DNA from 2 places in the Nocardia brasiliensis ATCC 700358 genome. Region 1 is predicted to be linked to the other one. Evidence: riboswitches for the same ligand, from Rfam matches in the RefSeq annotation. Region 1 holds a riboswitch; the other holds the start of a gene.

Region 1 (7,321 bases):
TTCCTTGAGTTTCGGGTCCAGTCGATTCGCGAACAGCAGCGAGGTCTCGAATACCGCTGTGCTGAACAGTAATTGCGGCCGGCGCAGCTGCCAGCCGACCAGATCCGATCGGTGCCGCTTGGCCTGGCGCATCGCCTGGAGGTAATGCCCGATCCGTGTCAATGCTCGCATGGCCCACCTTCTGTGCCGCTGATCCCTTCTCAAACTACGCTCGGTAGTAATTTTCCGGCAAGGGTGGGACTCGCCACGTGGCGACCGCCCCGACGTAGCCATCGCGGCCGGTGGCGGCGTGGGATATGCGGGTCTGTAAGAATCGGGGAGTGACAGGTGCCGAGCGGTCGAGAGTGGATCAGCGGACCGGTGGCGCGGGAGCCCAGTTCCTGCGTTGCCATCTGCCGCTCGTGCTCGTCACGCTGGTCATCCTGGTGGCGATCGTGTTCGTGGCCCAGGATCGCTGGCGCCGCGGCGCCCTGTTCTTCGGCGGGGCCACTTTGCTCGCGGCCGCCTTCCGGCTGTGCCTGCCGACCGCGCGGGTCGGTCTGCTCGCGGTGCGCAGCAAGCCTTTCGATGTGGGCGCGCTGACGCTGCTCGGCTCGTCCATCGTCTTCATCGCCGCGACGATCAACACCCTCGGCGTTTTCTGAGCGCGGGACCCGCCGCGCCACACCCCTCGACGCGGCGGGCGGATCCCGTGAAATACCTTCCGGTCAGGCCGATTCCGCGACGAGCGACGGTACCGGCCGGGCGCCGCGACTGCCGTAGAGCGCGCGGGCCTGCGCCGGCGTGACGGTTTCCGGCGAGGTCGGCGGCGCGGCGTTGATGTGCTCCTTCAGGATCTGTCCCGCCATCGGCGCGATGAACGGCGCCGCGGCGAGCAGCCCGAACGAATTGAATCGGCTGAAGCTCCACACCAGGACCTTCGCGGGAATCTTCACCGCGAGATCGACGATGCCCCAGCGATCGAAGCGGCCGAGCTTGCGCATCCACTTCGGCAGCGTCGCCACCGAGGCCAGCGAAAGCAGCCTGCTGCCAAGGGCATACGCGAGTCCGGCGCCGTTGCGCGGCGAGGTCCACAGCAGGTGGTGCATGCCCTCTTCGGCGCGTTCCGAGGTGCACAGGCGGGGGCGCACCCGCTCGAAGTAGGCGCGTACCTCCTCGCGTGAACGGGGTACATCCTCTGGCTTGCAGGTCTGCAGTTCGGCCGCGATGGCGCACTCGTGCCAGAACCGGGTCTCTTCTTCCGGCGAGAGCGGGCCGGGGCCGAATACCTCGTAGGCCTTGAGCACCGAGTGCCAGCCGGTGATGTGGATCCACAGCTGGGTCTCGGGGCTGTTCGCGCTGTAGCGGTTGCCGCTGATCGGTTCGATGCCCGTCATCGGGGCGTGCACCTGCATCAGGTGTTCGGCCGCCTGGATGGCGGTGCGACCGTCGGCGATCGCGGCGATCAGGAAGTAGGAGAAGGTGTGGTCGAGCCGTCGGCGCGGGTTGCTGTAGATGCCCTGCGAGTCGGCGACGGCGGCGGTGAGGTACGGGTCGAAGTGCTCGAGCACCACGGCCCGCTGGAAGCCGATCACCGCGGTCGGCGCGGTCCAGATCTTCCAGCTGGGCGAATCGGGGCCGAAGAACCCGTAGTCGTCCCGGCGCAGGGTGGTCGGATCGAAGTGCATCACGTGCTCCTTTGCGGTGATCGCCCCTGGGCGCGGGGGTGAATGCAACGCAACCGTAGCAATTGCGTGTGTCGAATACAACGGGGGCGTAGCATTTGTGACCGGCGGATTCCCCGCAGGTGGGCGAATGCTGTCAGGATGGACCGCATGGAGGTGAGGCGGCAGTGACCACATCGCGTACCGCGGCGGAGCGGCCGCGTCGCCGTTACGCGCCGCGCCTGCCGCCCGAGCAGCGCCGGGCCCAGTTGCTCGACGCCGCGTTCACGGTGCTGGGCCGGATGGAACTGCACGAGCTGAACATGGAGGCGGTCGCGCAGGAGGCCGGCGTCGGCAAGCCGGTGCTCTACACCGTCTTCAAGACTCGCGCCGAACTCGTTGCGGCACTGCTGGAACGGGAACGCGAGCGCGGCCTGGAACAGGTCGCCGCCACCCTGCCGACCGATCTGATCGGCGCCGACCCCGTGGTCGCCGCCTCGGCCACGGTCGAGGCGTTCGTCGGTGTGGCACTGGAGAATCCGACCCGCTGGCGGCTGATCCTCGCCGGGCCGGGCAACGCGCCCGACGAATACCGTGAGGCCCTGCGCCATTCGCGGGCGGGCATCTTCGATCAGGCCGAGGCGCTGGTGCGGATCGGCACCGCACTCGAACCGCGTTGGGCCGGTGTGGATTCCGCGCTGCTCACCAACTCGCTGCTGCAGGTGGCCGAGATGCTCGGGCGGTTGGCGGTCAGTGAACCCGACGAGTACCCTCGCGAACGCCTGCAAGGCTTCGTGCACGCCATCGTCCGGCTACTCGTCGGCGCCCCAGCCCCATAACCCCTGCCGCCGCGCACATCTCAGCACCCCGCGCACGAATTGATCAGCGATTCTGTGCGCGCCAAGACAATTCGTGCGCGTGAACCTCAGGTGGCGGGTTGCCGAGCGGCGCGGGCCAGCCGCACCGTTTCGGTCAGCAGCTTCGCCACCGCTGCCGCCTCGGTGAGGAAGCCGTCGTGACCGTCTCGGGAGTGCACGACCTCGAGGCCGTCGCAGCCGGGCAGCCCGTCGGCGAGTTCCTGTTGGGTGCGCAGCGGATACAGCCGGTCGGAGTCGACACCGCCGACCACGCACGGCACGGGCGTCGCGGCCAGCGCCGCCTGCACCCCGCCGCGGCCGCGGCCGATGTCGTGCCGGTTCATCGCCTCGGTCAGCAGCACATAGGTGCCCGGATCGAACCGGTTGCACAGCTTGTCGGCCTGGTGGTCCAGGTAGCTCTGCACGGCGTAACGCCCACCGCGCCAAGGATCTTCGGCGCCCTGCGCGCTGTTCTCGAAGCGGTGGTCGAGCTCGTCCTCGGTGCGATAGGTGAGGTGCGCGATGCGCCGGGCCAGTCCCATGCCGGTCATCGGCGCGCGGTCGGTGTCGTGGTAATCGCCGCCCTGCCAGTCCGGATCGGCTTTGATGGCGGCGATCTGGGTGGTCTGGGTGCCGATCTGATCGGCGGTGGCGCGGGCGCCGACGGCCAGTACCAATGCGGCGCCGACCCGGTCGGGACTGCCGACCATCCACTCCAGTACCCGCATACCGCCCATCGATCCGCCGACGACGGCGGCCAGCCGCGTGACGCCGAGCCGATCCATCAGCGCTGCCTCGGCGGTCACCTGGTCGCGGATGGATATCTCGGGAAACCTTGCGCCCCAAGGCTTTCCATCGGGCGACAGGGTCGACGGCCCGGTGCTCCCCTGGCAACCGCCGAGCACGTTCGTCGCGATCACGCACCACTCGTCGGTGTCGAGCGGACAGCCCGGACCGACCATGCCGTCCCACCAGCCGGGCAGCGGGTGGATATCGTCCGGGAAGCCGACCACGTGCGAGTCGCCGGTGAGCGCGTGCTCGACCAGCACCACGTTGTCCAGCTCGGGGGAGAGCTCGCCCCACCGCTGGACCGCGAGATGGACCTGCGGAATGACCGCGCCGCTCTCCAATCGAATATCACCGACCGGGATGATCCCGAGCCGTCCGTCCGGCGGCGGCAGGGCCACCCCGGACGAACGGCGGAAACTCGGTTCGGTACCCACCGTCACGTCGCCGCCGCCGTGAAGCCGGCGCGCAGATCGGCCAGGATGTCGTCGATCCCCTCGATGCCCACCGCCAGCCGGACCAACCCCGGAGTGACGCCCGCGCGGAGTTGTTCGTCCGGCGTGAGCTGCGAATGTGTGGTCGACGCGGGGTGGATCACGAGAGAACGCACATCTCCGATGTTAGCCACATGGCTGTGCAGGACTAATCCGTCCACGAACTTCTTGCCCGCATCGACACCACCGCGCAGCTCGAAGGCCACGATCGCGCCCGCGCCCTTCGGCGCCAGTTGCCGGGCGCGTTCGTACCACGGTGACGTGGGCAGACCCGCGTAGCTGACCGAGGTCACGTCCGGGTGGGTGCGCAGGAATTCGGCGACCGCCGTGGCATTGGCCACATGTCGCTCCACCCGCAGGCTCAGCGTCTCGAGACCCTGGCTGATCAGGAACGCGTTGAACGGTGAGATGGCCGCGCCGAGGTCGCGCAGCAGTTGCACGCGGGCCTTGAGCGCGAACGCGGGCGCGCCGAGATCGGCGAACACCGCGCCGTGGTAGCTCGGGTCCGGGGTGGTGAAACCGGGGTAGCGGGACTGTCCCTGCGCGTCGGTCACCGTCCAGTCGAAGGTGCCGCCGTCGACGATAACGCCCGCAATAGCCGAGCCGTGTCCGCCGAGGTACTTGGTCGCCGAGTGCACCACGATGTCGGCGCCGTGCGCCAGCGGCTGGATCAAATACGGCGTGGCCACCGTGTTGTCCACGATCAACGGCAGCCCGGCCGCGTGCGCGACGGCGGCGATGCCGGGGATGTCGAAAATGGCGCTGCTCGGGTTGGCGATGGTCTCGCCGTAGCACGCCTTGGTGTTCGGCCGGATCGCGGCGCGCCACTGTTCGAGGTCGTCCGGGTCGTCGACGAAGGACACCTCGATGCCGAGTTTGGGCAGCGTGTAGTGGAAGAGGTTGTAGGTGCCGCCGTACAGGTGCGGGCTGGACACGATGTGGTCGCCGGCCGCGGCCAGGTTCAGGATCGCGTAGGTCTCCGCGGCCTGCCCGGAGGCCAGCAGCAGTGCGGCGACGCCGCCCTCCAGCGCGGCGACGCGCTGCTCGACCACGTCCTGCGTGGGGTTCATGATCCGGGTGTAGATATTGCCCGGCTCGGCGAGGCCGAACAGCGCGGCGGCGTGATCGGTATCGCGGAAGGCGTACGAGGTGGTCTGGTAGATCGGCAGGGCCCGGGCGCCGGTACCGGCGTCGGGCGTTTGGCCCGCGTGCACCTGCTTGGTCTCGAAGGACCACTGACTCGGATCGACCTCGGACACGGTGGGGTCAGTCATGTCGGTTTTGCTCCAAAGAAAAGGTTGCTCGCCAGAACTGCTGGGTTATCGGGGCGCAGGCGCAGAACAACAACACATTTCGGGAACCTCCTGGAAGCGCGCTTGCTCTCGACCGTCGAGAGCCGGGTCATCACCCGGAGCACCCCACCGCTGCTGGAGGGTTGCCGACCAGCGAGCCGGGGCTTGGCGCTGGTACTCATGACCTGACCGCGATCATAACCGGCGCGGCCGCGGCCGCCGCAACCTCACCCCGCGGCGGCGCTACCGGTACCGCAGCACAAGCGCAGGAACTCGTCGAATGTCGTGGTAAAGGCCGTGCGCGCGGCCTGGGCCGCGCCCTCGAGATCATCGTCGTCGAAGACTGCCTCCTGACATTCCATGCCGACGTGCCCGATCAGCTGCCAGGTGCCGAGGATGAGCCGTACCGGCAGTGCGTCGGGCGTGGTGTCGAGCCGCTCGGCGAGCACGCTCGCGATCGCGGCGTTCTTGCTCTCGGCGTGGTCGATGCTGCGGGTGCTGACCGCCGCGCTGCTGCGCATGATCCGCCGCATCTGCTGGAACTGGCGGAAGGTCACCGGGTCGGTGCTGTCGTTCGTCGACGCGCTGTCGACGACCCGCAGGAACGCTTCGCGCAACGCGTGCAGTTCGTTCCCGGTGTGCGGCAGTTCGCGCAGGGTGTGCGCGACCGCCGCGCCGAAGTCGACCACCGGCCCGAGGACGATGTCTTCCTTGCTCTCGAAGTACCGGTTGATGGTGCGCGGCGAGATATCGGCCGCGTGGGCGATCTGTTCGATCGTGGTCGCGTCGAATCCCTGTGCGTCGCACAGATTCAGGCCGACTTCGATGATGCGCAACCGCGTCTGCTGCTTCTTCCGCTCGCGCAGGCCGGGGTGGGGTTGCGGCGTGGGGGCCGCGGCGTTCGCACTCGTCGGCGTCGGTGACTCGAGCATGCATCCATGCTATCGCAATCGGGTCGGATCGTGTCATTAACAGACAACTGTCGTGTTACGACATTTTTCTCTTGACGCCAAATGTCGCGCAATGCCAGGATGGCAACACTTCGATATGAGGGAGAAGACAGTGACCGACACTGCGACAGCGGTAGCAGTTCCAGAAAAACAAGGCAGTTCCGCGCGCTGGTTCGCCCTCGGCGTCATCGCGTTGGCCCAGCTCATGGTGGTGCTCGACGCCACCATCGTGACGATCTCGCTGCCCTTCGCGCAGCAGGACCTCGGCATCAGCGACGGCAACAAACAGTGGATGCTCACGGCGTACACGCTGATCTTCGGCGGCCTGCTGCTGCTCGGCGGGCGGCTGGCCGACTACCTCGGCCGACGGCGGATCTTCATCGTCGGTCTGATCGGCTTCGCGGCCGCGTCGGCACTTGCCGGTCTCGCGCAGAACGGGGCCGAGATGTTCGCCGGACGTGCCCTGCAGGGTGCCTTCGCGGCGTTGCTCGCGCCGGCCGCGCTCTCGCTGCTCTCGGTGACCTTCACCGAACCAGGTGAGCGGGCCAAGGCCTTCGGCCTGTTCGCCGGGATCTCCGCCGGTGGCGCCGCGCTCGGCCTGATCGCCGGTGGCGCGCTCACCGAATACGCCTCGTGGCGCTGGTGCCTGCTGGTGAACACCCCGATCGCGTTGCTCGCCCTGGTCGGCGCGCTGGCCTGGGTGGTAAAGGATGTGCCGACACCGCGGACCGGCGGCTACGACGTGCCCGGCGCCGTCACCGTCACCCTCGGCCTGATCTCGATCGTGTACGGCTTCAGCCGGGCCGCCGACGACGGCTGGCTGGCGGGCAGCACGCTCGGCCTGCTGGTGGCCGGTGCCGCGCTGCTGATCGCGTTCGTCGCGATCGAGCGACGCTCGGCGAATCCGCTGCTGCCGCTGCATATTCCGGGTGAGATCAACCGGGGCGGCGCGTTCCTCGCCGCGCTGCTGGTGCCGATCGCCATGTTCGCGATGTTCCTGTTCCTCAGCTACTACTTCCAGATCACGCTCGGCTACTCGTCGCTGAAGGCGGGCTTCGCGTTCCTGCCGTTCCCCGCGGGCATCGCGATCTCCGCGGGCGTGACCAGCGCGCTGCTGCCGAAGATCGGTCCGCGGCCGCTGATGGTGGCCGGCGCGGTGCTCGGCGTGCTCGGTCTGCTGTGGCTGGCCCAGCTCGGTTTCGGGGACGGCTACGCGACCAGCGTGCTGCCCGCGCAGCTGCTGATCGCGCTCGGCATGGGTCCGCTGTTCGTCGGCATGCAGACCGTCGCGCTGCATCA
Region 2 (7,321 bases), 1.4 Mb from region 1:
GCGACCATGAGCAGCGGCACCACCCGGCCGTTGCGGCCGTAGATCACCTGCACCTGATAGAACAGTTCGGCGATCGCCATCACCGACACGATCGAGGTGCCCTTGAACAGGCTGATCACCTCGTTGGTCGCGTTCGGCAGGATAGACCGCATCGCCTGCGGGACCACGATTGTGCGGAACTGTCGCACCCGCGGAATACCCAACGCCGCAGCGGCTTCCAGTTGACCAGCGTCCACCGAGATGATGCCCGCCCGGATGATCTCGGCCGAATACGCGGCCTGATGCAGCGCGAGCCCGATCACCGCCGCGGTGAAACCGCTGATCACGCCGTTCACCTCGAACGTGAAGAACGCGGGGCCGAACGGGATCCCGACCGAGAGCGTGTGGTAGAGGTAGGCGATGTTGAACCAGAACAGCAGCTGCACGATCAGCGGAATCGAGCGGAACGCCCAGATGTAGCACCACGAGATCACCCGCAGCACCGGATTGTTCGACAGGCGCGCGATGGCCAGCGCGGTGCCGAGCAGGAAGCCGAGCGCGGTACCCCACGCGGTGAGCTCCAACGTCACCCGCAGCGCCGACAGCACCGATTTCGCGGTGATGTACTTCGCGAACGTCGGCCAATCCCAGCCGGGGTTGGTCACCAGGCCGTGCACGAACTGGGCGAGCAGGATCAACGCGATCGCGCTGATCACCCACCGCCACGGATGCCAGGGTTTGGCCACCGTCGGGGCGGCTGTCTGCGACAGGGATTCGTGTTCGGCGCGTGGTGCTTTCGCGTCCACGGTGGTTTCGCCGGTCAGAGCTTCGGGGGCGGTGGACGCACTCATGACGCCACCCCGCCGAGGTTCGGCGGCGTCTCGACGGCCATGGCAGCTGGTCGCTCGCTGCGCTCACTCATGGTCGGGGTCCTTCGGAAGAACGAACGTGACCGCGCCGCGTCGGGCGCCGGTCGCATCACCCGGCCAGCGACGGGTGCACACTCTGGCTGCGGGTCAGCCCCGACAGCTCTGGGCGGTCACCTTGCACTGATCGATATGCCGGCGACCCCACCGGGTACTGCGGACAGCAGAGCTGATCACTTCGGTTCCTCCATCGGTCCCGGCGGAAGCACCCGCACCCGGTGAACCGGGGGGTTGCTGCGACGTCGACGAGCCAGGTCTCTCGGTCGCTCTGGATGGTTGACGCCGATCCGGACATCGGGCGATGCCAGGGTCGAGCCGAATTATCATGCCCAGCACGCAAACCCCGACACAAGGAAACCGATCACCGTGAGCGTAGACCTTGCCGCCCCTGCCCACCCCCCGCTATAACCAATAGCCGAACATGCGCTGAGCGTGGCGGGGGCGCGGTGGAGCGGGCCGCGGGACGGGGAGTGCGCACGACACGCCAGAAGGTAGCGATGTCGTATTTCTCGTGGTGCCGACGTTTGCCGGAGTACCGTTCATCTCCCGGTCGTGTCGACGATGAGAAGAGGTCCCTGTGGCCGCAGCACACCGCCTCACCATGCTCACCGCGGCCGCGGCCTGTGCCCTGACCCTTGCCGCGACCGCCCCAGCCGCCGCCACCCCTGACCCCGCCGCGTCCCCTGCTGCCGCGCCGCAGGCTTCGGTTGCGCCTGTTCCGCCCGGGGGTCGGGCCGGTCAGTCCGGGACGACGGCGTCGGATCTGTTCGGGACTTATCAGGCTGCGGTGGATGGGTTGCGGGCGTTCGGGATGCAGCCGTTTCTGTATCCGACGGCGGCGGCGTTCTGCTCGGAAGGGACGACGCTGGGGTTGGCGCCGGCGGTGGCGGGGGCCGTGCCCGGGCCGTGGCCGAAGACGGCGATCACGTTGCCCGGGATCGACATGTCCGCCGTCAAGGCGGGGCAGACCATGTTCACCTTCATGCCGTATGGGCTCGGTCGCGACAGCGTGGACACCGGCGGGATGCGGGTCGCCTGGATGAACGTGACCACCGGGCGCGGGGGCATGGCGTCGATGGGTTCGCTTTCGGATGTCTTCCGCGCGATGGTGCCCCCGGAGGTTCCGCCCGCCCTACGCCCCCTCGCCGAACGCGCCGTCCAAGACTTCTTCGCCGCCGCACTCCCGGTCGGCGGCATCCGCGCGGTCCCGGTCGACACCGGCTCCGGCACCGTCCTGGCCGCTGTCTTCGGCACGGTCGAAAACGGCACCGACACCTGCCTCTTCCTCCCCACCGTAGGCATCACCGAAGTCCCCTGAACTCCCGCACCCCTTCTGCCTTCCCGCACCGGATCTGCCATGGCACAGCGGGTGCGGGAACGCAAAAGGGGTGCGGCAGATCAGAAAACGCTCCGTGGCCAACGTGACGAGTCGAGTTCGACGGTGTCGCTCCGCATCGGGGACTGCGCACCCATGGCCGAGCGCGCAGCATGGTGTCCAACCATGGCGCGGCCTTGTGGGGCTCAGTGCGGTGCGCTGAGTTTCCGCACTGTTCTGCGTTCTCGCACCCGGCAGGTCAGCGAGTAACCGCCCAACTCGACACGCCGTACGACACAAAGGGTGCGGGGATCAGGTGGGGAGGGGGCGGCCCTTCCACTCGAGGCGGCCGCGGCGGTGGGTGTGGTGGGAGCGAACCCAGAGGCGGAGGTAGGTGGCGACGGCGAGGGGGTGGGTCGCGGCCGCAGCGAGGTCGGTGGGGGTGGGGGGTGCGCCGCGCTCGAGGGATCGGGCGAGGAGGCGGGTGGTTATGGCGGCGGCGTAACCGAGCAGGCCGGTGCGGCGGGTGCGGGCGCGGAGGGCGGCCAGGGGTGGGACCCAAAAGGCCAGGGCGGCAAGGGTTCCGATAAGAGAGCCGCCGGTTACCGTGCCGCCGTAGGCGGACCACAGCCAGCGGATGTACCCGGCTTCGAGTTCGGTTGCGTCCCGGTACATTCGGGTGGCGGCCAGGGGACCCGCCGCGACGAGGGCGGTGGAGTGACCGGCGCGGCGCAGGGTGCGGGCGAGGTCGAGATCCTCGGTGGGGCTCGCGGCTACCGCGCCGTGCCCGCCGACGGCGCGGTAGGCGGCGGTGTCGAAGACGAGGAACTGTCCGCAGGCCACCGCGGTGGACGGGCGCAGGCTCCGATTCGCGACGGTGATCGGCAGCGACGCGGCCCACGACCAGCACAGCAGCGGCTGCACCAGCGCTTCGGCGAAGGATTCGGCCCGCTGGAACGGCCACGGCGACAGCAGCGCGACGCGGCGACGGCGGAGTTCGGTGACCGCCGCCGCGATGGTGTCAGGCGCGAGCCGCACATCCGCGTCGAGGAACACCAGCACCGGTGTCCGCACGTCCTGGGCCAGCCGCGCGCACGCCGCCGCTTTGCCGGTCCACCCGTCCGCTGGCTCGGTGTCATTGCGCAGCACCGTGATTCGCGGATCGCCCGCCGCCGCCTCGAACGCCACGCCGTAGGTGTCGTCGGTCGACGCATCGTCGAGCACCGATACCCGCAGTCGCGCGACCCCACGCTGCGCCCGCAGGTCCGCGAGCAACCCCGGCAGCCGCGTCGCCTCGTCGCGCGCCGGAACACACACGGTCACCGGCTCGATCACACTGTCCGCCTGAGCAGTCAACCGCCGCACAGTAACCCAGTTGTACGCCGCAATCCCGGCACCGACCAGGGCCACCCCACTCCCCACCGAAGTCAGCAACGCCCCCACGTCGGCCATACGTCCCGTCAACCGCCGCAAGCCAACCCAACCTTCCGCAGCATCGACTGCCCCGCACCCGTTCTCGCCGAATCCAGCGATTCCACCGTATCGGCGCCCGGTTCCAGCGAGTGCCGCGCGGCACTCCGGCCTTCTCCGGCGACTCCGGTAGGGACACCCGCCGCAGTGGTCTCCGCCGGTGACAGTGAAATCCGCAGGTCGGCCGCCTGTGCTGCTATTCGTCGCAGGGTGATCCGGCTGCCTACGGCCACTCCGGCAGCCGCCACACCGCACCTCGCTGCCGCCGGCGATATCGCCATGCCGGCCGCGTGTGTCGGTAACCGGAGCAAGGTGATCCGGCTGTCACCGAGCAACCCTGTGCCGGCGAACCCTTCCAGGCCTACCAGCGGTTCTGTTTGACGGTGCGCCACCAGCGGCTCCAGGAGAATCCGGTCGGGGCGCCGGGGGCCGCGGGGTTGCGGTCCATGTAGGCCATGGCGGCGATGATCGCGGCTACCGCGAGGGTGATGCCGCCGACGATGCCTGCCCAGCCCGCGAAGGAGCGGGTGTTGGGGTCGGCGTAGCTGACTTCGGCGCGCAGGGTGGAGACGTCGCCGGGCGGCAGTTTCCAGGACACGATGTTGTCGCCTTCGCGGTTGCCGTTGGTCTTGGCGACCCGGGCCGGGAACGCGACGGTGAACTGGACGTCGGAGCCGTGCGGCGGCACGGATTTCAGGTCGACCCGGCCGCTGAGGCTGACCAGGTCGCCGGTGCGCTGGAACTGCAACTGGAACATGCCCTGGGTCTGTTCGGACAGCTGGCCCAGTTGGGCGACTTCGCCGAAGGACATGTCTTCGAAGAACACCTGACTGCCCAGGTAGCCGTCCTGGCTGTAGGGCTCCACGCGCACCTTCGCGGCGAGCGAATCGGGGGCCTTCAACTGCGGGCCCTTGTCCTTGGGGTCGGTCGGCACGACCGCGGCGACGATCCGTCCGGAGACCCGATCGTTGGACGAGACACCCATCGAGACCTGCACGCGCAGGCAGCCCGCGAGGACCGGAACCAGCAATGCCGTGAGCAAGACGGCCGCGGCGATACGCCTGGCGAGGCGGGGCGTCCGCGGCGACGGTAGGACCGGGGCATCGGGGATCGTGGTGACGGGACTCGGCTGCACGCAGACATCGTGCCAGGCCGTTCGTCCAGATGCCCACGCGACGGGCGGAACGAGGTTCATCGGGCTGTGCGGCCGGCGCGCAGGCCTCGTTTTTCGTGCGGCCGACGGTATCGCAGGAGCAGCGGAACACCGAGCAGACCGAGCCCGATTCCGCCGTAGCAGGCGGAGTAGGGCAGTCCGAGGAACACCGCGTGCGCGAGCGCGGATCCGAGCCATGTCCACAGGAACACCGCGACGGGCACCAGCACGTCGGTCTCGGGGTCCGATCCGGGGTCTGTCCTGTCGAGCCCTGCTGACAATGTGTCGAGCCCCGCATACGCCGCCGTGCGGCGGTCCCAGACGGTGAGCAGCGCGCCCATCACCAGCGCCACGCCGAACCATCCGAGGTAGTTGGTGTAGGGGATGTGCGCGAGTCCGGGCAGTCCCGCGTCGGTGGCGCACCAGGTCCACTGTCCGTCGGCGACCATCTGCGGATCGAGGAACAGATCCCAGCCGACCGCGCCGATCGCGGTGAGCCCGATCCGCCGCGCCGGGCCGCGCGCCAGCAGCCCGGCCACCACCCACACCGGGTAGAGCCCACCGGTCCAGGCCAGCGCGACCACCAGCGGCACCCCGCTCAGCGCGGGCCCGAGCCGGTCCGTCGCGTAGGCGTAACACCCGAACGGCAAACCCGTTGCCGTGCCGACGATCTCGGCGAGCAGCCCGAGCCCCGACACGATCACCGCGAACCCGAGCGCGAACCGGAGCCCCCGGGTCGCCGTCGCGTGCACCAGTGCTGTACCCGCCGAAAGCAGAACGACAACCACGGTGACCCGATCGCGGCCGGTACCCGAGGTCAGCGGATAACTGATCTGCGCGAGCACCAGCAGGACAGCGCACGCGGCGGGCACGAGGAACCGTGCCGTGCGCCGGACTGCGGTGCCGAGTGCCTCGGTCTGTGCTGCCGAGGTTGCGCCGGGATCCGGTGTCACCGCGACGGGTGGGACGACCGGAGCCTTTGCCTGCTGCCCCGTCATCGCCTCGGCCGGCCCGTTCATCGCCTGCGCGGCAACGCGAATCGGCTGCGCCGCTGATCGCGCAGCAGCAAAGCGGCCGCGCTGCGACCACTCGCCCCCGAGACCCCGCCGCCCGGGTGGGTGGACGCGCCGGTGAGATACAGGCCGGGCGCACCGGGTACCCGCTGCCCGGACAGCTCCGGCAGCGGCCGCCACAGCATCATCTGGTCCAGCGACATCTCCACGTGCATCACATTGCCGCCGAGCAGACCCATCTCCCGCTCCAGATCGACCGGCGTCTGCACGTGGCGACGCAGCACCGAGCCGGTGAAACCCGGTGCGTAGGAGTCGACTTCGGCGATGATCCGATCCGCTTCGCGTTCCGCGTGCGCGGCCCACGCGCTGCCGTCGGCCAGCCGGTAGGGATGCCACTGCGCCCACAGCGAGAGCTGATGTTCGCCGGGCGGCGCGATGCTCGGGTCCAGCGCGCTGAAGCTCATCGCCAGCACCACCGGGCGGGGCGGCAGGTCACCGGCGGTGGCCGCGCCGTGCGCGAGCCGCAGCTGCCTGCGATCGGAGACGAGAAATTGCAGGCCCCGGGCTGATTCGCCGGGGGAACTGCCGGGGTAGTGCGGCAACCCGCTGGTGGCTGCCCGCACCACCATGCCGATGCCGGGGCCGACCCGGATGCGCCGCCGCCAATCCTCGAGCACCGCCGCGTCGAACCCGCCGTCGCCCAACAGGTCCAGCGTGGTCAGCACGTGGGTGCCCGCGATCACCTTGTCGGCGTGCAGGTCTCGGCCCGCGGCGGTGCGCACCCGCCAGCCGGTGCCGGTGCGGCGCAGGCTGGTCACCGCGTCGCCTGCCGTCACCACGCCGCCGTCCGAACGCAGCCGTGCGACCAGCGCCGCGGCCAGGGCACCACTGCCGCCGACTGCGCGCCCCGGCGGCAGCGTGTGCATCAGCGCGGCGAATCCGACCATCGGCGCGGTGCCGGGTTCCGACATCGGCGGCCCGGACTGCGCGCCGAACCAGGCCAGCGACGCCTTGAGCCGTTCGTCCTGGAAGTAGCTGTCCAGCAGGGCATCACCGGACTGCAGGAATTCGCGGGAGAGCGCGCTGCCGCCGTTCTTCGCGTCCAGCCCCCAGAACGAGCGCACCAGCCGGCCCGGTGTCGGCCCGCCGCCGAACGCGCGCATCACCCGGGCGCTGCGCGGACCCCAGACCTCGACGAACCGCCGGTACGCCGCGGCCTCACGGTCGCCGCAGGCCGCGGCGATGGACGCGCAGGTGGCGTCGAGATCACGGTGGAAGACCAAGGGCGCGCGGTCGCCGGTCGCCGGGGTGAAACCCCATGGGTCACAGTCGATGTAGCGCAGCCCGAAGTCGGCCAGCTCGAGTTCTTCGATGATCCCGGTGTGCCGGATCATGATGTGCGCGGAGGATCCCCGATCGATCAGATGGCCCGGGAACCGTTCGACCGTCGACACCGCGCCGCCGA

What was found. A riboswitch is a leader RNA that binds a small molecule or an ion and turns the genes downstream of it on or off. The one in region 1 is predicted to bind S-adenosylmethionine.
Region 2: it holds a riboswitch for S-adenosylmethionine, as region 1 does, so the genes downstream of both, O3I_RS11810 (amino acid ABC transporter permease) here and O3I_RS05265 (bifunctional o-acetylhomoserine/o-acetylserine sulfhydrylase) in region 1, are expected to answer to the same signal.

What each region holds. Positions count from the first base shown of each region.
Region 1 covers NC_018681.1:1,211,333-1,218,653, forward strand. Annotated here, with positions in the region: gene O3I_RS05240 (carboxymuconolactone decarboxylase family protein) at 1-171, opposite strand, end outside; gene O3I_RS05245 (DUF3017 domain-containing protein) at 321-644, shown strand; gene O3I_RS05250 (oxygenase MpaB family protein) at 708-1,667, opposite strand; gene O3I_RS05255 (TetR/AcrR family transcriptional regulator) at 1,832-2,482, shown strand; gene metX (homoserine O-acetyltransferase MetX) at 2,569-3,729, opposite strand; gene O3I_RS05265 (bifunctional o-acetylhomoserine/o-acetylserine sulfhydrylase) at 3,726-5,054, opposite strand; SAM riboswitch class IV at 5,148-5,258, opposite strand; gene O3I_RS05270 (TetR family transcriptional regulator) at 5,300-6,004, opposite strand; gene O3I_RS05275 (MFS transporter) at 6,120-7,321, shown strand, end outside.
Region 2 covers NC_018681.1:2,635,877-2,643,197, forward strand. Annotated here, with positions in the region: gene O3I_RS11810 (amino acid ABC transporter permease) at 1-830, opposite strand, end outside; SAM riboswitch class I at 1,090-1,184, opposite strand; gene O3I_RS11815 (hypothetical protein) at 1,483-2,223, shown strand; gene O3I_RS11820 (glycosyltransferase) at 2,533-3,672, opposite strand; gene O3I_RS11825 (LppM family (lipo)protein) at 4,052-4,825, opposite strand; gene O3I_RS11830 (carotenoid biosynthesis protein) at 4,882-5,862, opposite strand; gene O3I_RS11835 (phytoene desaturase family protein) at 5,859-7,321, opposite strand, start outside.